DNA from 2 places in the Kribbella sp. NPDC058693 genome. Region 2 is predicted to be linked to the other one. Evidence: predicted binding sites of a transcription regulator. Region 2 holds the regulator's gene; the other holds the start of a gene.
The links. The regulator HrcA, encoded in region 2, represses chaperone genes, less so after heat shock. The targets are predictions, from matches to a motif close to TTGGCACTCGNNNNNNNCGAGTGCCAA.
Positions count from the first base shown of each region.

Region 1: groES (co-chaperone GroES) is a predicted target of HrcA. The motif match lies at 7,135-7,161, and genes of this name have one in related genera.

Region 1 covers NZ_JBHXSQ010000003.1:592,976-603,562, reverse strand. The annotation lists gene ACFWUU_RS20825 (GuaB3 family IMP dehydrogenase-related protein) at 1-135, opposite strand, end outside; gene guaB (IMP dehydrogenase) at 163-1,674, opposite strand; gene ACFWUU_RS20815 (hypothetical protein) at 1,804-3,192, opposite strand; gene shbA (RNA polymerase sigma factor ShbA) at 3,185-3,808, opposite strand; gene ACFWUU_RS20805 (TetR/AcrR family transcriptional regulator) at 3,908-4,393, opposite strand; gene ACFWUU_RS20800 (GNAT family N-acetyltransferase) at 4,439-4,894, opposite strand; gene groL (chaperonin GroEL) at 4,958-6,577, opposite strand; gene groES (co-chaperone GroES) at 6,708-7,004, opposite strand; gene ACFWUU_RS20785 (peptidoglycan-binding protein) at 7,218-7,799, shown strand; gene ACFWUU_RS20780 (methyltransferase domain-containing protein) at 7,810-8,970, shown strand; gene ACFWUU_RS20775 (helix-turn-helix domain-containing protein) at 8,963-9,757, shown strand; gene ACFWUU_RS20770 (alpha/beta hydrolase) at 9,928-10,587, opposite strand, start outside.
Region 2 covers NZ_JBHXSQ010000001.1:735,325-745,911, forward strand. The annotation lists gene ACFWUU_RS03480 (sensor histidine kinase) at 1-166, opposite strand, end outside; gene ACFWUU_RS03485 (response regulator transcription factor) at 166-867, opposite strand; gene ACFWUU_RS03490 (hypothetical protein) at 891-1,100, opposite strand; gene ACFWUU_RS03495 (hypothetical protein) at 1,100-1,522, opposite strand; gene ACFWUU_RS03500 (helix-turn-helix transcriptional regulator) at 1,623-1,952, opposite strand; gene ACFWUU_RS03505 (16S rRNA (uracil(1498)-N(3))-methyltransferase) at 1,995-2,711, opposite strand; gene dnaJ (molecular chaperone DnaJ) at 2,712-3,854, opposite strand; gene hrcA (heat-inducible transcriptional repressor HrcA) at 3,881-4,909, opposite strand; gene ACFWUU_RS03520 (Gfo/Idh/MocA family protein) at 5,019-6,122, opposite strand; gene ACFWUU_RS03525 (ThuA domain-containing protein) at 6,107-6,757, opposite strand; gene ACFWUU_RS03530 (MBL fold metallo-hydrolase) at 6,862-7,632, shown strand; gene ACFWUU_RS03535 (NCS1 family nucleobase:cation symporter-1) at 7,723-9,258, shown strand; gene ACFWUU_RS03540 (DUF3097 domain-containing protein) at 9,269-10,093, shown strand; gene ACFWUU_RS03545 (DUF3376 domain-containing protein) at 10,068-10,587, opposite strand, start outside.

The DNA.
Region 1 (10,587 bases), on a different contig from region 2:
CCGGTACGCGTCGATCTGCCAGGCGACCGAGACCTCCTCGGGGTCCCGCGTCCGGCGCGACGGCACGATCGCGATGTCGTCGAACGCGTACGCCTGCCGCCCACGCTTGGCGCGGCCGATCTCGATCTCGGTCATCTGGTTCCTAACGGGTTGCAGGCGGTGTCAGCGGCCGGAGTAGTTCGGGGCCTCGACCGTCATCTGGATGTCGTGCGGGTGGGACTCCTGGAGGCCGGCGGAGGTGATGCGGACGAAGCGGCCGTTGTCCTGAAGCTCCGGGACCGTGCGGGCGCCGGTGTACCACATCGACTGCCGCAGGCCGCCGATCAGCTGGTGCGCGACCGCCGACAGCGGGCCCCGGTACGGCACCTGGCCCTCGACGCCCTCGGCGATCAGCTTCTCGTCGGAGCCGCCGTCATGCTGGAAGTACCGGTCCTTCGAGTACGACTTGCGCAGCCCGCCGGACTGCATCGCGCCGAGCGAACCCATCCCGCGGTACGCCTTGAACTGCTTGCCGTTGATGAACACCAGGTCGCCCGGCGACTCCTCGCAACCGGCCAGCAGCGAGCCCAACATGACCGTGTCCGCACCGGCGACGAGCGCCTTGGCGATATCACCGGAGTACTGCAGGCCGCCGTCGCCGATGACCGGGACGCCGGCCGGCTTGCACGCCAGCGAGGCCTCGTAGATCGCGGTGACCTGCGGTACGCCGACGCCGGACACGACCCGCGTCGTACAGATCGAGCCCGGACCGACGCCGACCTTGACGCCGTCCGCACCGGCATCGACCAGCGCCTGGGCGCCCGCGCGGGTGCCGACGTTGCCGCCGACGATGTCCACGCCGCGGGTCGCCGGGTCGGCCTTGAGCTTGCGGATGATCTCCAGCTGCGCCTGGGAGTGACCGTGCGCGGTGTCGACGACCAGCACGTCGACGCCGGCCTCGACCAGCGACATGGCGCGCTTGTAGGCCTCACCGAAGAAGCCGATCGCGGCGCCGACCATCAGCCGGCCGCTGGCGTCCTTGGTGGACAGCGGGAACTTGTCCCGCTTGACGAAGTCCTTCAGCGTGATCAGGCCGGTCAGCTTGCCGGCGTCGTCGACCAGCGGCAGCTTCTCGACCTTGTGCTTGCTCAGCAGCGCCATCGCGTCGTCGGCGGAGATGCCCTGCTTGCCGGTGATCAGCGGCTGCTTGGTCATCACCTCGCGGACCGGGCGGGACAGGTCGTTCTCGAAGCGCATGTCGCGGTTCGTCACGATGCCGACCAGCACACCGGCGTCGTCGACGACCGGCACACCGGAGATCCGGTACTGCGCGCAGAGCGCGTCGGCCTCGCCGATGCTGGCATCCGGGCCGATCGTGATCGGCTGCGCGATCATGCCGGACTCGGAGCGCTTGACCAGGTCGACCTGCTGGGACTGGTCCTCGATCGAGAGGTTGCGGTGGAGGACGCCGAGACCGCCCTGACGGGCCATCGCGATCGCCATCCGGGCCTCGGTGACGGTATCCATCGCGCTGGACAGCAGCGGGATGTTCACCCAGACGTTGCGGCTGACCCGGGACCGGGTGCTCGCCTCGGAGGGGATGACGTCGGACTCGTTCGGCTGCAGCAGCACATCGTCGAAGGTCAGGCCGAGGACGGCGAACTTGTCGGGAACTCCAGCGGGTGTGATGTCCATGGGTAAAACAAGCACCTTTACACGGCGAGTACGGAACCCCATCGTATCCGCGCGCCCACCGAGCCCCGAATCGGCCGTCCACAGCACTCCGCCCGCCGCGGTTGCGCGGCGGGCGGAGTGGGTGGTCGGTTACTTGTTGACCGGCGCGTTGACGATGTTCAGGATCGCCAGGACATCCGCGTCGGCGGTCGACCCGTGGGTACGCTCGATCGCCGCGTGCTTGCCCTCGGGGTACTGACCGGTCGAGTGCTTGCCCTTCGGGTAGGCCTTGCGGACCGAGCCCGTGGTGACCTTCCCGCTCGAGTGCTTCCCGGTGCCGGCCTTCTTGGCCGATGCCGGCTTCTTGGCCGTCGCCTTCTTCGCCGTCGGCGGCTTGCCCGCCTGCGACTCGCCGAAGAACAGCTTCGCGCTCTCGATCGTGACCGGCTCACCCGTGGGCGTCGGCAGGACCGGGCTCAGGATGTCCCCGATGATGCTCGCCGGGTCCTTCTGGTCCGGGACCTGGGTGACCGGGTCACTCGGCTTCTGCTCGTCACCCGGCGTGCTCGTGTCCGAACCGCTGGTGTCGCTCGCCCCGGTCCCGTCGGTGCCATCGGTCTGGCCGGTGTCGCCGGTGGGCGTGCTGGTCGGGTCGCCGGTCGTCGTGTCGCCCGTACCCGTGTCGACGTTCGCCGGCGGCGTGGTCGTGTCCGTGCCGGTCGGCGTGGTCGGCGGCGGCTCCGTCGGCGTTGACGGCGGTGGCGTGTCGGTCGGAGTCGACGGCGGCGGAGTCGGCGTCGTCGTCGTACCGTCCGTGTCGCCGCCACCGGTCGTGTCGGTCGGCGGGTCGGTCTTGGTGTCGGTCGGCTTGTCGGTGTTGACGTTGCCCGGGTCGTTCGTCTTGATCCCCGTCGGCACCGGAATCGTCGGCTTGTCCAGGATCGCCATCGGCTTGTCCGTCGGCTCGACCACCGGCGTCGGCGTCGACTTGATGTCGATCGAGTTCGGGTCGACGATCAGCGAGCCGCCCTTGCCGGCTTCCTGCGCAGCGCGCTCGGCCTGGACCTGCTGCTTCTTGTAGTCCTTGCCGACCTTGACGATCTTGGTCTTGTCCATCACCGGCAGACCGTCGAGGTCTTCCTTCGGGAAGCTGGTCTGCGGGCGGACCGCGTCGACCATCTTCTCGATGACCTTCTCGTACGGCGACAGCGGATCACCGTTGACCGCGGCGGCGACCCCGGAGACCGACAATGCGGCCACCGCCGCCACCCCGAGCGCCAGACCACGCGTCGCCATCTTGCGGGCGAACGGGTCGGTGATCGGGTTGAGCGCGGCACAACGTGCCAGGAAGCTCTCCGGATCGTCGATGGTCTCCACCGGGAGCTCGTCCTCGACCTCAACCGCCAGCCGTAGCTCGGCCAGCAGCTGAACGGCCGCGTCGTGCTCGCCCGCCGAGCGGGCGGACTCCCCACCGGCGGCGAGCAGATCGAGCAGCGCGTCATCGGCCTCGATCGCGTCCAAGTCAAAACGGTCAGCCATGATGCTCCTCCCCTGCTCTTCCTCGTTCCAGCTGTGCTTCATGCCCCACAAACCCCCTGAGCGTGTTCAACGCTCGATGCTGTGCGACCCTCACCGCCCCCGGTGTCATCCCCAGTGCCCGGCCGGTCTCCTCGGCTGACATCCCCGCTACCACCCGGAGTCGCAGGATCTCCCGCAACTTCTCCGGCAACTTGTCCAGCAGCCCCATGATGTGCTGGACCTCCGACTGCCGAACCGCACGCTCCTCCGGCGTCGGCGACTCGTCCGCGCCGTCCGGCAGGTCCGGCGTCGAGACGTCGGCAACCGCGAACGCACGCTGGGCATCGGCGACCTTGCGGGCCGCGATGCCGTAGACGAAAGCCTCGAAAGGCCTCCCCTCGTCGCGGTACCGGCTCAGCGCGCCGAATACTGCGACACAAACCTCTTGTGCGACGTCGTCGACCATGTCGGCGCCGCCGGGATAGGTCCACAGACGGGACCGTACGTATCGGTGCGCCACAGCGCGCACTCTGGTGAGCAGGTCATTGAGAGCTGTTCGGTCCCCGTCGCCGGCCAGCGCGGCAAGATCCCTAAGCTCGACCCGGTCGTGGGTGTCAGGTACTCGGACCTCGGTCACCCCTCGCCCCCTCGTGTTCAGACCGGTCAGCCTGAAAGATGGTACGGCGCTCAACTCTTCTTGCCTAGTGGCAATTCGTGGTCACTACCGGCCACTTGATCACGATCTGTCACTACTCACGAGTTCACTGATCTCGCTCTCGACCAGCCCGCCCGGATCCACGTCCGTTCCGGCGAAATACCCGGCCAGTTCGAGCGACAGGATCCCGTGCAGCCGGGTGAAAAACGAGACTGTGCGGTCCGATCCGCCGGTGGCCTCGACCAGCACGCTCATGATGCTGTCGTCGGGTACGGGCGTCCCGTAGATCAACAGGTACCGCTGCGGGTTCGCGAGCGCCCAGGTGCGGATCACCTGAGCCAGCGCGACCACGTCCGCGCCTCCGTCGTACGCCGATCTGACCGTGTCGGCGAGGTTGCTGTACGCGTCGCGGATCAGCTCGTTGATGAGCTCGTCGCGGCCCTCGAAGTACCGGTAGAGCGCGGGTCCGCTGACGCCCATCTGCTTACCGATCGCGTTCAGGGACAGGGCGGAGATGCCGGCCTCGGCGATCTGGGTCCAGGCGTGCTGCTTCACCTCGTCACGCATCTGAGCGCGATACCGCTCCCGTGGACCACCCACGGTTAGAGCCTCTCACGGCGCGGTGAAGCGGATGAGTTCGGAGGCGTGCTCACCGCCCCAGTCGATCGGCGTACGGCCGGTCTCGAGCCAGCCTGCGCGCCGATACAGGTGTACGGCGGCGCCCCGGTTGTCGACCACCTCCAAGGAGAGGTCGCGGTCGAGGGCCGCCGCAGTGGTGACACAGTGCTGCAGCAGCTGGCGGCCGATCCCCTGGCCCGTTGCCTTCGGATCGACGAACAGCCGCTCGACCTCCGCCGCCGGACCGGCGGCGGTGAGGATGACGTGTCCGACCACCTGTTCAGCGTCCACAGCTACCCAGATGCCGAGTGCGGCCTCCGGGGTCAGCCAGCGTGCCGGGTCGGTCGGCCAGTTGATCGGGTAGCTGGCTTGCTCGTGGACAGCTCTGAGGATGTCGACACACACAGGCAGGTCTTCGTCATGACGCTCTCGGATCAGCACAGGCCACATAAAAGCACCGCCCGGCAGGAGACCTGCCGGGCGGTGCTGAGTAATACGGTGTGCTGCCAGGAATCAGTGACCGTGGCCGTGACCGTGACCGGCCGCCGCGGGCTCCTCTTCCTCGGGCTTGTCGACCACCAGCGTCTCGGTGGTCAGCAGCAGCGCGGCGATCGAGCCGGCGTTGGCGAGCGCGGACCGGGTCACCTTGACGGGGTCCAGCACGCCCTGGGCCAGCAGGTCGCCGTACTCGCCGGTGGCCGCGTTGAAGCCGCTACCGAGCTCCAGGTCGGCGACCTTGGCGGTCACGACGTAGCCCTCGTAGCCGCCGTTCTCGGCGATCCAGCGCAGCGGCTCGACGATCGCCTTGCGGACGATCCGGACGCCGGCGAGCTCGTCGCCCTCCAGGCCGAGGCCCTCGTCCAGCACCGCGGCCGCGTGCACGAGAGCGGAGCCGCCACCGGCGACGATGCCCTCCTCGATCGCGGCCCGGGTCGCGGACACCGCGTCCTCGATCCGGTGCTTCTTCTCCTTCAGCTCGACCTCGGTGGCCGCGCCGACCTTGATCACGCAGACGCCGCCGGCCAGCTTGGCCAGCCGCTCCTGCAGCTTCTCGCGGTCCCAGTCGGAGTCGGTGCGCTCGATCTCGGACTTGATCTGGTTGACCCGGCCCTCGATGTCGTCGGCCTTGCCGGCACCCTCGACGACGGTCGTGTTGTCCTTGGTGACCACGATGCGGCGCGCCGTACCGAGCACCTCCAGACCGACCTGGTCGAGCTTGAGGCCGACCTCCGGAGCCACGACCTGCGCGCCGGTGAGCGCGGCCAGGTCCTCCAGCATCGCCTTGCGGCGGTCACCGAAGCCCGGCGCCTTGACGGCGACCGAGGTGAAGTTGCCGCGGATCTTGTTCACCACGAGGGTGGACAGGGCCTCGGCCTCGACGTCCTCGGCGATGATCAGCAGCGTCTTGCCGGACTGCACGACCTTCTCCAGCAGCGGCAGCAGGTCCGCGATCGCGGAGATCTTGCCCTGGTGGATCAGGATGTACGGGTCCTCCAGCACCGCTTCGCCGGCCTCGGCGTCGGTGATGAAGTACGGCGAGATGTAGCCCTTGTCGAACTGCATACCCTCGGTGAACTCGAGCTCGGTCCCGAAGGTGTTCGACTCCTCGACGGTGATCACACCGTCCTTGCCGACCTTGTCGAACGCGTCCGCGATCAGCGTGCCGATCTCGGCGTCGCGGGCGGAGATGGTGGCGACGTGGGCCATGTCGCCCTTGTCGTCGACCGGCCGCGCGGTCTCGATCAGCTTGGCCGACACGGCCTCGACGGCCGCCTCGATACCGCGCTTGAGGCCCATCGGGTTGACGCCGGCGGCGACCGCCCGCAGGCCCTCGTGCACCAGCGCCTGCGCCAGCACCGTCGCGGTGGTGGTGCCGTCACCGGCGATGTCGTTGGTCTTGGTGGCGACCTCCTTGGTCAGCTGCGCACCAAGGTTCTCGAACGGGTCGTCCAGCTCGACCTCACGGGCGACGGTGACACCGTCGTTGGTGATGGTCGGGGCGCCCCACTTCTTGTCCAGGACGACGTAGCGGCCCTTCGGGCCCAGCGTCACCTTCACCGTGTTCGCGAGCTTGTCGACGCCGCGCTCCAGCGCGCGCCGAGCGTTCTCGTCGAACTCGAGGATCTTCGGCATGAAAAATCCAGTCCCTCTCTGAAATCGCTAGATCGTTGCAGGCTCGAACCATCGCCGCTCCGACACCGACTCCGCCCCGGCACCGGAGTACGGCACCAGGGCGGTGTCAGTCAGGAACAGCGAGCGATCGTCACTTGCTGACGACTGCGAGGATGTCGCGGGCGCCCAGGATCAGGTAGTCCTGGCCGTCGTACTTGACCTCGGTGCCGCCGTACTTGGAGTAGATGACCTTGTCGCCGACAGCGACGTCCAGCGGGACGCGGTTGCCGTTGTCGTCGATCCGGCCCGGGCCGACGGCGAGGATCTCGCCCTCCTGCGGCTTCTCCTTGGCGGTGTCCGGGATCACCAGGCCGGACTTCGTGGTCTGCTCGGCTTCGAGCGGCGCGACGAGGACGCGGTCCTCGAGCGGCTTGATCGTGACCGACACTTGCTGACCTCCACGGTCGATTTGCTTGGCTGCGTTCATGGTGGTCGCGCTCCCCTGCCGTCGCGGGGGTCAAGGGCCGGACCGCTGGCACCCTCGCATCGAGAGTGCCAACACCGAATCTAGGCCGCGATTAGCACTCGGTCAACTCGAGTGCCAAAGGATTCTCAGCCTGAGACGTATGACCCGGTGATCATCGAGGTACAGAATGTGTTCATGGCTCTGCCCAAGCTGTCCGGCCGGACGATCGCGCTCCTGGCCGCCGTCGCCGCGGTCGCGGTCGGAGCCGTTGCCGCGAACGCATCGAAGCACGAGTCACCGGCGGCTGCCGCCCCCGCGGCCGCCCCGGCGCCGAAGCCTTCGACCGACCAGAACGTCTCCCACGACGCCACGGCCGCCGAGCTGAAGGCAGCCGCCGCGCTGCCGCAGTGCCGCTCGGCCCGGCTCGTCCCGGTCAACCGCAGCTGGGGCATCCCGATGCCGTCGATCTACGCCAGCACCAGCACCACCTGCAACCTGATGTACGGCGACGACCCGTACCGCGGCTCCAACCGGTACGGCGACCCGGACACCGCCATCCAGGTCCTCCAACGCAACCTGAACTTCTGCTACGGCTCCAAGCTCGCCGTCGACGGCATCTACGGCAGTAATACCCGCGCAGTGATCAAGCAGGTCCAACGCAAGCACCACCTGGTCGTGGACGGCATCTACGGCCCCAAGACCCGCTCGGCGATGAACTGGCGGCTCTACTCGATGGCAACGAGAAGCTGGAGCAGGAGCTGTTCCAGCCCGCTCTAGAGTTCTCCGAGTGACAGTCACCGCGTTGCTCGACGGGCCGGGCGCCGACGTGCTCGCGGCAGCGTGCGCGGAGTACAAGCCTGGTGGTGAGTTGCAGCTGGTCGAGAAGCTCAGGCGCCGGTACGACGCGACGCTTGTGACCACCGCGGTCACGCAGGCCGCACTGCGCCACCGGGCGGTCGCCAAGTTCGGCGCGGACGCCGAGCGCATGTACTTCACCCCGGACGGCCTGGAGCAGGCCACACGGACCAGAGTCGGCACCCACCGCGCCGTACGCCTGGCAGCCACCATGCCGGGTGCCAGCGTGGTCGACCTGGGCTGTGGGATCGGTGGTGACCTCATCAGCGCCGCCCGCGCCGGTCTGCGGGTGACCGGTGTCGAGCGCGACCCCGAGACCGCAGCCACGGCCCGTGCCAACCTGGCCACCCTCGGTCTCGCCGGTGACGTACTAGTAGGTGAAGCCGAGTCGACCGACCTCACGCCGTACGACGTGGTGTTCGCGGACCCGGCCCGGCGTGCGGACGGGCGGCGGGTGTTCGACCACAACGCCTACTCGCCGCCATGGTCGTTCGTACTCGAGCTGCTGCAGCGGACTGCCTGCGTGAAGGTGGCGCCCGGCATCCCGCACGATGCGATCCCCGCGGGCGTGGAGGCGGAGTGGATCAGCGACTCCGGCGAGGTGAAAGAGGCCGCGCTGTGGTCCGGCCAGCTCTACGGAGGTACGCCGCGCCGCGCGACTCTGCTGCCCAGCGAAGCCACCGTCTCGGACGCACCCGACGCTGAGGTCGGCCCGGTCGGTCAGTACATCTACGAGCCCGACGGTGCCGTCGTACGAGCCGGTCTGGTCACTGCGGTCGCCGCCGCGGTGGACGGCTGGCTGCTGGATCCGCGCATCGCCTACGTAACCGCAGCGGAGTACGTCGCGACGCCGCTCGCCTCGGCGTACGAGGTGCTGGAAGAGCTTCCCTACAAGGAGAAAGCGCTGCGTTCGTGGGTTCGCAGCCAGGACATCGGGACGCTGGAGATCAAGAAGCGCGGCGTGGATCTCGATCCGGCGCAGCTGCGGAAGAAGCTCGCCCCGAAGGGCTCCGCGTCAGCGACGCTGATCATCACACGCATCGGACGCGACGCGGTCGCCTACTCCTGCCGCAGAGTGACGAGCAATGCCTGACAGCCGCCCACTCCGCTCAGAGCTCTTCCCAGCCGCCGGCGCGCACGAGTGGGCTTCCGGCGGCACCAGCCCGGTCCAGACCCACGAAGAAGGGCATCTGGTGTACGCCGCCCGCGGCGTCCTCTCCGTGCGCACCGACCGCGGTACGTCGATCGTCCCCGCCAACCGCGTCGCCTGGACTCCGGCCGGATTCACCCATCAACACAGCGCACACGGCGAGACCGACATGCGCATCGTCTTCCTGCCGGTCGGACTCGCGCGACGCATCCCAGACCGACCGGCCGTCTTCCTCGCGTCCGGACTCGCCCGCGAGGTGCTGCTCGCCCTCACCAGTCGCCAGCTCGACGACGCCGCCCGCGCCCGCCTTCAGCGAGTCCTCGTCGACGAGCTCCACGAGGCGACCGAGCAGCCACTACAACTACCGGAACCACGCGACGACCGCCTGCGCACGATCGCCCAACACCTCCGCGAGAACCCCGCAGACAACACCTCTCTGGCCGAGCTGGGACGCAAGGCCGGCGCCGGCGCACGCACGCTGAGCCGCCTGTTCCACGACGAGCTCGGCATGACGTACTACGAATGGCGCACCCAGCTGCGGATCTACCACGCGCTCGTCCTGCTCGCGGACGGCCACGACACGACGTACGTCGCACACGCCTGCGGCTGGGCGAACCCGAGCGGCTTCATCGCGGCGTTCGCGGCAATCGTCGGAACAACTCCTGGACAGTACTTGCGTTCGACGCATATTCGAACATATGATCGATCACGCGAGCGGGTCTCCGGGTGACAAGCCGGCAGGCGAGGTGCTGCGTCTGCTGCTGCAACTCCCCGGAGGCCCGCCACTAATCGTTCAACCCTGATTCATCTCGGTAAGGGACGCTGGCAGCGGAACCGGTTGGCCGCTGACCGTTCGCCTGGGGAGCAAGCGGTGCGCGTTACCCCCGGGCCTCTGCCACGTTATTGACCCGCACGGAACCGTTCCTTCACCGGCAACCGGAGCCGCGCCAGCGCGATCCCGCCGATCGCCGACACCACGTGCTCGCCGGCCTCCGGCAAGATCTCGCTGCCACCGGCCGGGGTCTCCCGAACGAAGTCGGCCACCAGCCGGTCCCAATCCTTCGCACGCCGCAGCATCGCGTGTCCTTCACCCGCGAGCGAGTACGTCGTCACCGCCGCCCCGGCCGCCCGCAGCCTCGCCGCGTACGCCGTGGTGCCGGCCGGATCCGTGATCGTGTCGTCGGTGCCGTGGGCGAACGTGATCGGCACGCGAACCGCGACGAGCGGCTCGTCGAACGGCAGCCACGGGGCGAGCGCGAGCACGCCCGCCACCCGAGGATGATCGGCGACGGCGACGACCGCTCGTCCGCCCATCGAGTGCCCGATCAGGAACACCCGCGAGATCACCGGCGGCAGTTCGTCCAGCACGGTCCGCAGATCGGTGGCAGCGTCACCGCCGTCGTTCCACCCGCGGAAGCGATACCGCAGGAACCCGACGGCAGCCTTCGGTGCGGCCGACCTCGCAGCGAGGGCGAACGGCCACATCCGGAGCAGCGCGGGTCGCCACAGAGTCGGGTCCTCGTGCGAGTGCTCCTGGCCGCCGTGCGCGAGCAGCACCAG
Region 2 (10,587 bases):
CCAACGACTGCTGCAGCACGTTCTGCGCCGAACGTCTGGCCAGGCCCGCCATCACCAGACCGGCCACCAGTACGGCGACTCCGGCGACAGCCACACAGGTCAGCACGATCCGGGTGGCCAACGAGCCGCGACCCACCTCGTCCGGCGTTCGGACCTCGGCCGCCATCAGTCGTGTTCGGCCGCGTAGCCGACGCCGCGGACGGTGCGGATCGGGCTGGCCGCGCCGAGCTTGGCACGCAACTGGGCGATGTGTACGTCGACCGTGCGCGTGCCGGCGGCGGACTGGTACCCCCAGACCGAGCTGAGCAGCTCGTCACGCTCGAACACGCGGCCGGGGCGCCGCAGCAACTGCGCCAGCAGCTCGAACTCCGTCGACGTCAGGTTCACCTCGGCCTCACCCGCCCAGGCCCGTCGGCGACCGGCATCGACCCGCACCAGGCCGACCGAGAGTATTTCGCCGGCCGGCGAGGCTCCGGCCGGAACGCCGCCGGACGCGCGCCGGAGGACGGTCCGGACGCGGGCGGCAAGCTCCCGCGGACTGAACGGCTTGGTCACGTAGTCGTCCGCGCCGAGCTCGAGTCCCAGCAGGCGATCGAGCTCGTCGTCGCGAGCGGTGACGAACAGGACCGGCGTCCAGTCGCCCGCGGCCCGCATCGTCCGGCAGACGTCGGCGCCGTCACGGCCCGGCAGACCGATGTCGAGGATCACCGCGACCGGGTGCAGCCGCCGCCAGGCAGCCAGCGCCGATTCGCCGTCCGACTCGATCCGGACGGCGAATCCGTCGCGGCGCAGGTACAGCTCGATCACCTCGGCGATCGCCGCCTCGTCCTCCACCACCAGGACCAGCCCGCGACCGGCGTCGGCCATCCTGTGCTCCCGGGAATCCTCGGTCAGGGTGTCTCGTCCCCGGCCAGCTCGCGATCGATCGCGTCCAGGGTAGACCCGATCTGATCGAGCTCCTGCTCCGGCGACCCCACCTGTCGGGTCGCCGGAGCAGGACCGGTGCCCTGCCCACCGGGCTCGTTGCCGGAGCTGCCGCAGGCGGTCAGTCCGAGTCCGAGACACGCCGTACCGAGCACGACGGCCAGGACCTTGCGCATCACTTGGCCGCCTGGCAGTACTTCGCCTTGAACGCCTCGAGCTTCGTCTTGGCCGCACCGAGGTCCTGGAGCCGCCCGGAGCGGCGTTCGGCACGCTTCTCCAACCGGTCCGCGACCTTGGTGTGCCCCTTCGTCTTCTGCTCGGCGGCCCGCGCCTTCAGCCAGGCGACCGAGCCCTTCACGTCGGCGCCGCCGCCGATCCGCTGGGCCAGCTTGTCGCGCCGCTCGAGCATCTTCGGCAGCCGGTCGGCGCAGAGTTTCTGCGAATCCTCCGGGCTCAGCGTGACCTGCTTGTACGACGTACTCGGCGACGGCGCCGGGGTCGGATCGGCCGCGGCGATCGTCGTACTCCCGACGAGTCCGCCGACCAGGACGACCGCCGACGTACCGGCCGCGATCGCACCGCGCACAGACCTGCGCATGTTCTGCTCCTCGTTCTCGTGCCTTTGTGCTGACGAGAACGACTCTGCCCGGCCGGCGTTCGAGGAGCTTCGGGACCGTGTTCGGGGTTTGTAAGAGTTGTCAGTCCGCGCGGTCGATCGTCGCTGACAGGAGGCCCGGGAAGGACTTCTCGAACTCGGTCCGGCGGAGGCGGTTGAGGCGGCGGGCGCCTTCGTCGCGTTGCTCGATCAGGCCGGCGGAGCGGAGTACGGCGAAGTGGTGGCTGGCGGTCGCCTTCTTGACCGGGAGGTCGAAGGTGCCGCAGGCGCGGGACCAGTCGGCGTGGGTGGCGAGGTCGCGCAGGATCGAGCGGCGGACCGGGTCGGCGAGCGCGTCGAGGGCCGTCTGGAGTGGTACCTCGGCCGGGTCGACGTGGCTCAGCGTGCGTGCTCTCGCGGTCTCGACGGCCATCGTGCTCGATCCTTGTTGTTCGGTTCCTGTCTAACAGTCTAGCTAGGTCCAGCGGGAGCGGGCGAGGAGGGCGGCCGCGGCGGCGACGCCTGCGGTTGAGGTCCGCAGTACGGTGTCGCCGAGGCGGACCGGGTCGACGTCGAAGGTCTTCAGCTCGGTCGGGGCGATGCCGCCTTCGGGGCCGATGACGAGCACGATGTCGCCGGACGCGGGGACCTGGAGCGATGCCAGCGGGGTGGTCGCTTCTTCATGCAGTACGACGGGAAGCGCCGCGTGGGCGAGCCGGTCCGCGACCTCGGCGGTGGATGCGATCGGCGCGACCTCCGCGAACCACGTACGCCGCGACTGCTTACTCGCCTCGAACGCCCACGCCCGCCACTTCGCGAGCGTCTTCTCCACCCGCTCCGGATTCGCCCGGAACTGACTCCGCTCCGCATTCCACGGCACGATCACATCCGCGCCGACCTCGGTCAGCATCTCCACCGCAAGCTCAGCCCGCTCCCCCTTGGGCACAGCCTGCACCACAACCACCCGCGGCTCAGCCGCCGCCACACTCCCACGCTCATCAACAGCCACGGTCACACCGCTCTTCGTGGCGGCAACCACCGGGCCTTCGGCCCACATCCCGCGCCCGTCCGTCAGCCGGATCCGCTCGTCCGGCCCGATCCGCCGTACGACCGCCGCATGCCGACCCTCATCACCACCGAGGATCAGCTCGGCACCGGACAGGTCCTCCAGGTGGAAGACCGCGACACCCATCTAGTGGGCGCCGAAGGCGTCGCGGAGGCGGCCGAAGACGCCTTTGTGGGTGGCTTGGACCTGGCCCTGGGGGCGTTCCTCGTCGCGGGCGACGGCGAGTTGGCGGAGCAGCTCGGCCTGGTCGTCGTCGAGCTTCGTCGGGGTCTCGACGATGACCTGGACGATCAGGTCACCACGTCCCGCGTGCCGCAGCCGCGGTACGCCGCGAGCCGTCAACGTCAGCCCGGTCCCGGACTGCGTGCCGGGCCGGATCTCCAGCGGCGTCGTCTCGCCCTCGAGCGTCGGCAGATCGATCGTCGTGCCCAGCGCCGCCGCCGTCATCGGCAGCGTGACCGTGCAGTGCAGATCGTCGCCGTTGCGGGTGAAGATGTCGTGCGGCTCGACCTCGATCTCGACGTACAGATCGCCGGCCGGCCCGCCGCCAGGCCCGACCTCGCCCTGACCGGACAGCTGCACCCGGGTCCCGCTGTCGACCCCGCCCGGGATCTTCACCGTGACGGTACGCCGCGAGCGCACCCGCCCGTCGCCGGCGCACTCGACGCACGGGCTCGGGATAGTGGTGCCGTAGCCGCGGCAGTTCGGGCACGGGCGCATCGTCCGCACCTCGCCGAGGAACGACCGCTGCGTGTGCGTCACCTCGCCCCGCCCGTGGCAGATCTCGCACGTGACCGGCTCGGACCCGGCCGCCGCGCCGGACCCGCTACAGGTCGGACACAGTACGGCGGTGTCGACCTTCAGCTCCCGCGTCGTACCGAAGGCTGCCTCGGCCAGGTCGATCCGCAGCGGGATCAGCGCATCCTGACCACGCCTCGTCCGCGGCCGAGGCCCACGGGTCGCGCCGCCGGTCTGGCCGAAGAACGCGTCCATGATGTCGGTGAACGTGAACGCCTGCCCGAAGCCGGCACCGCCCGGCCCGGCGCCCGCGGTCGCGAACGGGTCACCGCCGAGGTCGTGCATCTGCCGCTTCTGCGGGTCGCTGAGCACCTGGAAGGCGCGCCCGATCTCCTGGAACTTCTGGTGCGCGTCCTCGGAGTCGTTCACGTCCGGGTGGTACTGGCGTGCCAGCTTGCGGTACGCCTTCTTGATCTCGTCCGGTGAAGCGTCACGGCTGACACCTAGGACGGCGTAGTAATCGGTGCTCATACTCCAGACCAGGGGGTTGTCATCATTTAGGAGTCGGCCAGGATCTGGCTGACGTAGCGGGCGACGGCTCGCACCGCGCCCATTGTGCTCGGGTAGTCCATATGGGTCGGGCCGACGATGCCGAGCGTGGCCAGCGCCTCCGACTTGGACCCGTATCCGGTCGCGACCACCGACGTGGTGGCCAGCTCCTCGAACGGGTTCTCGTGGCCGATGCGGACCGTCAGCGTCTGCGGGTTCGTCGCCTCGCCGAGCAGCCGGAGCAGGATCACGTGCTCCTCGAGCGCCTCCAGCACCGGCTTGACGTTCCGCTCGAAGTCGTCGCCGTACCGGGTCAGGTTGGCCGCGCCGCCGACCGCGATCCGCTGCTCGCCGACCTCGTCGGTGAATGCTTCGAGCAGCGTGGTGACGATCGACGCGACCAGCGCCCGGTCGCCCGGCGCGAACAGCTCCGGTACGCCGCCCAGCGAGGTCGTCGCGTCGGTCAGACGCTGCCCGGCGAGGACCGAGTTGAGCCGCGAGCGGAGGTCGGCGATCAGCTGCTCGTCGACGTCGTGCGGGTGCTCGACGATACGCTGCTCGACCCGGCCGTTGCTGGTGATCAGCACCAGCAGCAGCCGGCGTGCGCCCATCGTGACGACCTCGATGTGCCGGACGCTCGAGCGGTTGAGCGACGGATACTGCACGATCGCGACCTGGCGGGTGATCTGCGCGAGCAACCGGACGGTACGGCGGACGACGTCGTCCAGATCGACCGCTCCGGCCAGGAACGACGTGATCGCCTTCTTCTCGGCGATCGACAGCGTCTTGACCGTGCTGAGCTTGTCGACGAACAGCCGGTACCCGGCGTCGGTCGGGATCCGGCCGGCGCTGGTGTGCGGCTGGGTGATGTACCCCTCCTCCTCCAGCGCGGCCATGTCGTTGCGGACCGTCGCCGGCGAGACGCCGAGGTTGTGCCGATCGACCAGCGTCTTCGACCCGACCGGCTCATGGGTCGCCACGTAGTCCTCGACGATGGCGCGGAGAACATCCAGCTTGCGGTCGTCCAGCACGCGCATCACCCTCTCTCGATCGACCCTTGGCACTCGAAAGTTCCGAGTGCCAGTCTACCGAGCCGTAGTACCCACGCCGACGCACTACGGCGTGGGGCGGGTCTCAGCCTCGACCTCAGGCTGTCTCGGGCGACGCTCCCAACGGTACGGCGGCAGGCCGCTGGACCGTACTCGCGACGTCCACAGGCTGATCCTGGACTGCCGCGTCGAGCAGGGACTCGAGTACGTCGAGCACGTGGTACGCCAACGCTCCGTCAGCGCGGTGTGGCTCACCGCGACGAAGCGCCCGCGCCATATCCGCCACGCCGACACCACGGCCCGCACCGGCGTACCCACCGGCGACCGGGACCTCGGTCCACTCGCGCTGCTCGGCCGTGGCGATCTCGACCGTGCCGTCGAAGCCGTTCGGGTCCGGCACCGACAGGCTGCCCTCGGTCCCGTGTACTTCGATCCGCGGCAGGCGGGCCGCCCAGACGTCGAACGACATCAGGACGGTGGTCAGCGCACCGGACTCGTGCTCCAGTACGCCGGTGACATGCGTCGGCACCTCTACCGGGAACGTCGTACCCGCCCGCGGACCGGTGTGGATCTTCCGCTCCTGCTTCGACTGACCGGCCCGCGCGGTGACCCGGCGTACCGGACCGAGCAGGGTGACCAGGCTGGTCACGTAGTACGGCCCCATGTCGAGGACCGGGCCGCCACCGGGCTGGTAGTAGAACTCGGGCGCCGGGTGCCATAGCTCGTGGCCTGGTGTGGTGAAGGCCGCGAAAGCAGCATGCGGTACGCCGATGTCGCCGCGGTCGATCACTGCACGAGCGGTCTGGGTGCCCGTGCCGAGCACGGTGTCCGGTGCGCAGCCGACGCGGAGGTTGTTCGCGGCGGCGTACTTGAGCAGCGGCTCGGCGGCGGTGCGGTCGACGGCCAGCGGCTTCTCGCCGTACACGTGCTTGCCGGCCTCCATCGCGGCCTGATGCACGGGAGCGTGCGCGGCCGGGATGGTCAGGTTGAGGACGATCTCGACGTCGTCCGCGGCGTACAGCTCGTCCGGGGTGAGCGCGCGGATGCCCTCGTGCTGGTCCGCGATCGCCTCGGCGCGGGTGCGGTCCAGGTCGGCGACCGCGACCACGTCGACGCCGGGCAGCTTGCCCAGGTGGTCGAGGTACGTGCCGGAGATGACTCCGGTACCGACGATGCCGATGTTGGTCACTTGCTCGCCCACAGCAGCCCCCGCTCGATGATCGTGCGTACTTCGGGAGTCTCCAGGTCGTCCAGCTTGTGGCCGACCGTGCAGACGAAGACCTTGCCCTCACCCCAGGTGCGGGTCCAGACCGCCGGCATCACCGCGCCCTCGATCCACGGGTAGTCCGGGTGCGAGTCGAACGTGGTGGTGGCGAGCACGTTGTCGGTCGGGTCGTAGTGCACGTAGTACTGCTCGGTGTGCACGTCGAAGTGCGAGATGCCCTGGACGATCGGGTGATCGGCCTTCTCCGGCACGATGTCGACCCGGTAGTCGGTGAACCCGTGCGGGTGCGAGATGAACTGCCCGCCGACGATGAAGTTGTAGTCGGCGCTGTCCCGGAACGAGTCCGCGATCCCGCCGTGCCAGCCGGCCAGTCCGGTGCCGGTCCGGATCGCGGCGTCGAGCGCCTTGACGTGGTCGGCGGGGATCTGGCTCATCGTGACGCACTGCAGCACGAGGTCGACGCCGTCCAGGTCGAGGTAGCTCTCGGTCGTGTCGGAGACGGTGACGTCGTACCCGTTCTCCTTCAGGTACGGAATGAACAGGTCGGTCGCCTCGACCGGGGAGTGACCTTCCCAGCCGCCCCGGACCACCAGTGCACGTCGTTCGGTCACAACGACCACCCTTCGAAAGTTTCGATGTTCCGATCGGAACACTTGCGAGCCTAAGCGCGAGGGAGAGGGCTTGCCAACCACCAGGCTCAAGTAATGTCGACCGCATGAGCACGTGGACGGAAATCGGCGATGGGACCTGGGTTCGGCGGTACGACGAGTGGGACCTGAACGTCGGCCTGGTCGTCGGATCCGACGGCGCGTTGGTGATCGACACCCGCGCCACCACCGACGAAGCCGAGCAGCTGCGTGTACACATCCGCGAGCTCACCGACGCGCCGGTCAAGTGGGTCGTCAACACCCACGCACACTTCGACCACGTCGCCGGCAACAGCGTCTTCGCCGACGCCACGGTCTACCTCCACGAGAACGCAGCAACCGAAGAAGACCTCGCAGGTACGACGTTCGCCGCCGCCAAGGTGATCGACCTGGGCGACCGCCGCGTCGAGCTCCTGCACGTCGGCAACGCGCACACGTCCGGCGACACGGTCGTCGTCGTACCGGATGTGGACGTGGTCTTCCTCGGCGATCTGATCGAGGAGTCCGCGCCGCCGTCGTACGGCGAGGACTCGTTCCCGCTCGAATGGCCGGACACCCTCGAGTCCGCGGTCGGGATGATGACCGCGGCAACCAAGATCGTTCCCGGTCACGGCGCGGTCGTCGACGTCGAGTTCGCTCGCGACCAGGCGATCGACCTGGGCAAGGTCGCCAATACGATCTCCACGCTGCACCACGCCGGCACGCCGCTCGACGATGCCCTCAAGCACACCGAGGACTGGCCATGGCCGGTCGAGAAACTCCAGGACGCGATCCGTCGCGGCTACCAGGCTCTGGGTGCGCCGCAACGCCCAAGTCTGCCCTTGCTCGGCCCGGGATGACCCTTTCGGGTAGTTGTCCGTTGACACGACGTCACCTCGTCGCGCAACTTGTTCGGAACGGACATCGCCCGACCGGATGAGGTGGGACCTGTGGCCACTACCGAGCAGACTGTTCACTCCGATGGTCGGGTCGAGCTGACCGATCCCGATGCGCTGGCCAACAGCCCGTACGCGAATGCCGAGCTGGCGCCGACGCGGTTGCCGGAGCGGACGTGGACGACGTACAACTACGCCGCGCTGTGGATGGGGATGGCGCACAACATCCCCAGCTACCTGCTCGCGTCCGGTCTGGTCGCGATCGGGATGAACTGGTTGCAGGCGTTCCTCACCATCACGCTGGGGAACCTGATCGTGCTCGTCCCGCTGCTGCTGAACAGCCACGCGGGAACGAAGTACGGCATCCCGTTCCCGGTCTTCGCCCGCGCGTTCTACGGCGTCCGCGGCGCGAACTTCCCGGCGCTGCTGCGGGCATTCATCGCCTGCGGTTGGTTCGGCATCCAGACCTGGATCGGCGGCCAGGCGATCTACGTGATCGTCGGCGAGCTGTTCGGCAACGGCTGGTTGAACGCGTCCGCGATCGGCGGGCATCCGTGGACGATGTGGCTGAGCTTCGCGTTCTTCTGGGTGCTGCAGATGGCGCTGATCTTCCGCGGTATCGAGGGTCTGCGCCGGTTCGAGAACTGGGCGGCGCCGCTGGTGACGGTCGCGTTCGTCGCGCTGATGGTCGCGATCCTGGTCAAGGCCGGCGGTTTCGGGCCGATCCTGTCGCAGCCGTCGAAGCTCGGCTGGGACGCCGACTTCTGGAAGATCTTCGCGCCGTCGCTGATGGGCATGATCGCGTTCTGGGCCACGCTGTCGCTGAACATGCCGGACTTCACCCGGTTCGGGAAGGGCCAGCGGCAACAGGTCTGGGGCCAGATCATCGGCCTGCCGACGACGATGTCGTTCATCGCGCTGGTCTCGATCATCACCACCTCCGGCACGGTCGTGCTGTACGGCTCGGCGATCTGGGACCCGGTCGAGCTGACCCGCCGGTTCGAGAACCCGGTGATCGTGACGATCGGCCTGATCATGGCGATCCTCGCGACGATGTCCTGCAACGTCGCGGCCAACGTGGTGAGTCCGTCGTACGACTTCGCGAACGCGCTGCCCCGCTGGCTGAACTTCAAGACCGCGGGCCTGGTGACCGGAGTGATCGGCGTGGTGATCCAGCCGTGGCGGCTGATCTCGGACCCGTCGATCTACATCTTCGTCTGGCTGTCGTTCTACGGCGGTCTGCTCGCGTCGGTGGCCGGTGTGCTGATCGCGGGCTACTGGCTGATCGACCGGACCAACCTGTTCCTCGCCGACCTCTACCAACCGAACGGCCGCTACTGGTACGCCGCCGGCTGGAACTGGCGCGGTGTCGTGGCAACCCTCCTCGGCTCCCTGCTCGCGGTCGGCGGCGCCTACTCGAACCCGGGCGCCGGCCCGTTCCCGCAGGACGGCCTGATCCCGTTCCTCAAACCGCTCTACGACTATTCGTGGGCAGTCGGCCTGGTGGTCGGCTTCCTCGCGTACGTCGCTCTCACGCTCACCGCGCCGAGCCGCCAGTCAACGGCGTCGCACGCGGCTCCTAGTTACTAGAGTTGGCCGGGTGGCTGACAGGTATGGGAACGACGTACTAGCTGGTGACTGGCGCAAGCCGAAGAACGGGCGGACCGTCGAGGTCGAGATCGAGAAGGGGATGGTCGTCGAGGAGCCCACGTCCGGGTTCGTCGGCGCGATCGTGCGCTGGGAGCACGGCGTCGTCGATCTCGAGGACCGGCACGGCAGGATCCGCACGTACCCGCTCGGTCCGGGCTTCTGGATCGACGGCAAACCGGTCAGCCTGAAGCCGCCGAAGAAGGCCGGCCCACCGAAGAAGACGCGGACGGCGTCGGGCTCGGTCGCGGTCGACAACGTCCGGGCCAAGGTCGCGCGCGCCAGCCGGATCTACGTCGAGGGCCGGCACGACGCCGAACTGGTGGAGAAGGTCTGGGGCGACGACCTGCGGATCGAGGGCGTCGTGGTCGAGTACCTCGAAGGCGTCGACGACCTGGTCGAGATCGTCAACCGGTTCCAGCCCGCTCCCGGCCGGCGGCTCGGCGTACTCGTGGACCACCTGGTCGAGGGGTCGAAGGAGTCGAAGATCGCCGCCCAGGTCAGCAACCGCTACGTGCATGTCGTCGGTCACCCGTTCATCGACATCTGGGAAGCGGTGAAGCCGTCGTCGGTCGGGATCAAGGCGTGGCCGCGGATCCCGCACGGGCAGGACTGGAAGAAGGGCGTGCTGCAGTCGTTCGGCTGGCCGGCGACCGATCAGGCCGACGTGGCGGCGGCCTGGAAGCACATCGTGTCCAAGGTGAACAGCTTCGCGGACCTCGACCCGGCGCTGCTCGGCCGGGTCGAGGAGCTCATCGATTTCGTGACTCTGGACTGATCTCCGGCATCCGCTGCTCGAGCCACGCACGGATCCGCCGACGGGCACGCCGTACGTACCAGGTGACCACGCCGAGCACGGCGCTCAGCGCCAGCACGGCCCCGGCGAGGAGCGCCGCGACGAGACGTACGGCGTCGACCGTGCCCGCCAGGATCAGCAGCAGGATCCCGATCACAGCCGTTGCCGCAGGCAACCATGGCTCGAAGATCTGCGGCCGCTGCGCCGGGCTCAGCTTGGCGCCGCGGACCATCCGCTCCCAGGCCGTCTGTCGGGCCGGCTCGGTGAACCAGCGCGCCGTGCGCAACAGCCACGATCCGGGCTGATGCTTGCGGCCCGCGGCGGCCTTCACCCAGTTGCCGACCTCGGGCCCGAGACCGGACGAGACGTCGACCATCCGGTCGGCGATGCCCTTGGTGATCGCACGACCCTCGGGCGACGCGTTGAGCTCGTTCCGCATAGTCACCAGCGCGCCCATCCCGGCGTCGACCGGGAAG